Regions from separate parts of the Streptomyces sp. NPDC059787 genome, predicted to be linked through region 2. Evidence: predicted binding sites of a transcription regulator. Region 2 holds the regulator's gene; the other holds the start of a gene.

The links. The regulator HrcA, encoded in region 2, represses chaperone genes, less so after heat shock. The targets are predictions, from matches to a motif close to TTNGCACTCNGNNNNNCNGAGTGCNAA.
Region 1: groL (chaperonin GroEL) is a predicted target of HrcA. The motif match lies at 1,294-1,320, and genes of this name have one in related genera.

What each region holds. Positions count from the first base shown of each region.
Region 1 is NZ_JBHWHX010000031.1:5,254-7,454, reverse strand. Features, by position in the region: gene groL (chaperonin GroEL) at 1-1,130, opposite strand, end outside; gene ACFV5H_RS25875 (cold-shock protein) at 1,456-1,659, opposite strand; gene ACFV5H_RS25870 (ubiquitin-like small modifier protein 1) at 2,090-2,201, opposite strand, start outside.
Region 2 is NZ_JBHWHX010000007.1:239,956-242,156, reverse strand. Features, by position in the region: gene ACFV5H_RS09615 (MBL fold metallo-hydrolase) at 1-437, opposite strand, end outside; gene hrcA (heat-inducible transcriptional repressor HrcA) at 608-1,624, shown strand; gene dnaJ (molecular chaperone DnaJ) at 1,624-2,201, shown strand, end outside.

The sequences.
Region 1 (2,201 bases), on a different contig from region 2:
ATGACCGCGACACCGCCGGCGAGCTTCGCCAGGCGCTCCTGCAGCTTCTCGCGGTCGTAGTCCGAGTCGCTGTTCTCGATCTCGGCGCGGATCTGGTTCACGCGGCCCTGGACCTGGTCGGCCGAGCCGGCACCGTCGACGATGGTGGTCTCGTCCTTGGTGATGACGACCTTGCGGGCCTTGCCCAGCAGGTCGAGCGTCGCGTTCTCCAGCTTGAGGCCGACCTCCTCGGAGATGACCTCGCCGCCCGTGAGGATGGCGATGTCGCCGAGCATGGCCTTGCGGCGGTCACCGAAGCCCGGGGCCTTGACGGCGACGGACTTGAAGGTGCCGCGGATCTTGTTGACGACCAGGGTCGACAGGGCCTCGCCCTCGACGTCCTCGGCGATGATCAGCAGCGGCTTGCCCGACTGCATGACCTTCTCCAGGAGCGGGAGCAGGTCCTTGACGTTGGAGACCTTGGAGTTCGCGATCAGGATGTACGGGTCGTCGAGGACGGCCTCCATACGCTCCATGTCGGTGGCGAAGTACGCCGAGATGTAGCCCTTGTCGAAGCGCATACCCTCGGTGAGCTCCAGCTCCAGACCGAAGGTCTGGGACTCCTCGACGGTGATGACGCCTTCCTTGCCGACCTTGTCCATGGCCTCGGCGATGAGCTCGCCGATCTGGGTGTCGGCGGCGGAGATGGAGGCCGTGGAGGCGATCTGCTCCTTGGTCTCGACATCCTTCGCCTGCTCGAGCAGGGCACCGGAGACGGCCTCGACGGCCTTCTCGATGCCGCGCTTCAGAGCCATCGGGTTGGCGCCGGCGGCCACGTTGCGCAGACCCTCGCGCACCAGGGCCTGGGCGAGGACGGTCGCGGTGGTCGTACCGTCACCGGCGACGTCGTCCGTCTTCTTGGCGACTTCCTTGACCAGCTCGGCGCCGATCTTCTCGTACGGGTCCTCGAGCTCGATCTCCTTGGCGATGGACACACCATCGTTGGTGATCGTGGGGGCGCCCCACTTCTTCTCGAGGACGACGTTGCGGCCCTTGGGGCCGAGCGTCACCTTGACGGCGTCCGCGAGCTGGTTCATGCCGCGCTCGAGGCCGCGCCGCGCCTCCTCGTCGAACGCGATGATCTTGGCCATGTGAAGTGGTCCCTCCAGGACTGGGGGTGATTCCTTCGGACCGCGCCCGCGCCCGCGACGGACGGCTCGCCGACCCCGTGGTTCCTTGCCCCACACGGCCCGCGGGCCTCACCGACCCGGTCCTTCGTTGTCACTCTCACCTTCAGAGTGCTAACGCCAATGATTAGCACTCGACCCATGCGAGTGCAAGCGCCCATGAGGAGTACACGGGGGCGCTCGGCCGTACGCGAACACCTCTCGGCCGCGCGCGGGCACGGCGAAGGGCCCGCACCCCGGGAGGTGCGGGCCCTTCGCCGGCAGAAGATGCTTGCGGCTGGCAGCGCGTTCAGGCGCTGAGACGAACCATGTCGGCCTGCGGGCCCTTCTGACCCTGCGAGATCTCGAACTCGACCCGCTGGCCTTCTTCGAGGGTGCGGTAGCCGTCCATCTGGATCGCGCTGTAGTGGACGAAAACATCCGCACCACCGTCGACCGCGATGAAGCCGTACCCCTTCTCCGCGTTGAACCACTTGACGGTGCCCTGAGCCATGCCTAACTCCCCTATTACTGGCCCTTGCACAGATCCACACTTCGCGGATCCGGGTCAGACCTCACCCCCCAACGGTTGGGGGCGTGCGCCGGAACGCGTCGACCGCGGCTGAATGTATCTGTCCAACTGCCGTCTGCAACAGGTCAATCGGACGAGAAATCTGGACGACGCCGGTCCGGAATGTGGCGAGAATTCGCCTTAATCCAGGGCAAGTCGGGCCACGCGAAGGTCACAAATGCCGCGAAAGGTGCCCACACTTTGGCTACATCCAGTCGGGCCCGCGGCAGGAATTCAGTGTTTCCGATCAGTGGATCGGGAGCGCGTTCCCCAACTCTATCGCGCTCAATCCCATGGAATTGCCCCCTCCGCTTCTCTCACGGAGGGGGCAAAGTCCCAAACGCTCGGTAACCGTCATTACCGAAGGTAATGATCAGCCGCCGGCCACCGCCGGAATGATCGACACGCCGGCCCCGTCCGGGGTCGTCGTCTCGAGCCCCTGCTCGAACCGCACGTCGTCGTCATTGACGTAGACGTTCACGAAC
Region 2 (2,201 bases):
TCCGGGCCGAGGTCGAGCGTCCACTCGCCGGACACCGCGTGCCGCGGCGGGACCAGCGCGTCCACGGCCTCCTCCGCCACCCGCGCGTCCAGCCCCCACCGCACCGCGTCCGCGCGCAGCTCCTCACGCCCGCGCCCCGTCAGCACCGTGTCCATGCCCACCGCGCCGAACACCTCCGCGCCCGCGAACACCGCAGCCCCGAGAATGTGGTCGAAGTGGGGGTGGGTGAGCGCGAGATGCGTCACACGGCGACCGGTGAGCGCCTGCGCCTCGGCCCGCAACCGCGCGCCCTCGCCCAGCCCGGAACCCGCGTCGACGAGCAGTACGCCCTCCGCGCCCACGACGAGCCCCGCCGTGCAGTCCCACCCCGGCAGCCGGCACCGCCCCACCCCGGTGGCCACTTGCTCCCATCCCGACTCTTCCCAAGTCACGGTCATGACGGGACGCTATCGGGGACGACGCCGTCCGGCGCGACGGTGCGGGGACCGGCCTTGCCCGGTGCGTACCCCCCGGCCGTACACTGGGCGGGGAAGTCTGGCACTCGCGTGCGAAGAGTGCCAGGCGAACAGGGAAGGTACCGCGCGGAAGGCTTCTGGAGGTGTGCGCGATGCTCAGTGAACGCAGGCTCCAGGTGCTGCGCGCCATCGTCCAGGACTACGTGGGCACCGAGGAGCCCGTCGGCTCCAAGGCCCTCACCGAGCGGCACAACCTCGGCGTCTCCCCGGCCACCGTGCGCAACGACATGGCGGCCCTGGAGGACGAGGGCTTCATCGCCCAGCCGCACACCAGCGCCGGGCGCATCCCCACCGACAAGGGCTACCGGCTGTTCGTCGACAAGCTGGCCGGCGTCAAGCCCATGAGCCCGCCCGAGCGGCGGGCCATCCAGAACTTCCTCGAGGGCGCCGTCGACCTCGACGACGTGGTGGCCAGGACCGTACGGCTGCTCGCGCAGCTCACCCGGCAGGTCGCCGTCGTGCAGTACCCGTCGCTGACCCGCTCCACGGTGCGGCACGTGGAACTGCTGGCGCTCGCCCCCGCGCGGCTGATGCTGGTGCTGATCACGGACACCGGGCGGGTCGAGCAGCGCATGGTCGACTGCCCGGCGCCGTTCGGCGAGTCGTCGCTCGCGGATCTGCGGGCGCGGCTCAACAGCCGGGTCGCCGGCCGCCGGTTCAGCGATGTGCCGAGCCTGGTCGAGGACCTCCCCGAGGCCTTCGAGGCGGACGACCGCAGTACGGTCTCGACGGTGCTCTCCACCCTCCTGGAGACGCTCGTCGAGGAGAACGAGGAGCGGCTGATGATCGGCGGCACCGCCAATCTCACCCGCTTCGGACATGACTTCCCTCTCGTGATCCGGCCCGTCCTGGAGGCGCTGGAGGAGCAGGTCGTGCTCCTCAAGCTGCTCGGTGAGGCGAAGGATCCGGGCGTGACCGTCCGTATCGGTCATGAGAACGCCCATGAGGGACTCAACTCCACGTCCGTCGTGTCGGTGGGCTACGGTTCGGGCGGCGAGGCTGTAGCCAAGCTCGGCGTGGTCGGACCGACCCGCATGGACTACCCGGGAACGATGGGAGCGGTACGCGCAGTGGCACGGTACGTCGGACAGATCCTGGCGGAGTCGTAGTGGCCACGGACTACTACGCCGTACTCGGCGTGCGCCGCGACGCGTCGCAGGAGGAGATCAAGAAGGCCTTCCGGCGGCTCGCCCGCGAGCTGCATCCGGACGTCAATCCTGATCCCAAGACGCAGGAGCGGTTCAAGGAGATCAACGCCGCCTACGAGGTGTTGTCGGACCCGCAGAAGAAGCAGGTCTACGACCTCGGCGGCGACCCCCTCTCGCAGGCCGGCGGCGGTGGCGCGGGCGGCTTCGGGGCCGGTGGCTTCGGCAACTTCTCCGACATCATGGACGCGTTCTTCGGTACGGCGTCGCAGCGCGGGCCGCGCTCGCGCACCCGCCGGGGCCAGGACGCGATGATCCGCATCGATGTCGAGCTCGACGAGGCCGCGTTCGGCACGACCAAGGACATCCAGGTCGACACGGCCGTCGTCTGCACGACGTGCAGCGGCGAGGGCGCGGCTCCGGGCACCACGGCCCAGACCTGTGACATGTGCCGCGGTCGCGGTGAGGTCTCGCAGGTCACGCGGTCCTTCCTGGGCCAGGTCATGACGTCCCGCCCCTGCCCGCAGTGCCAGGGCTTCGG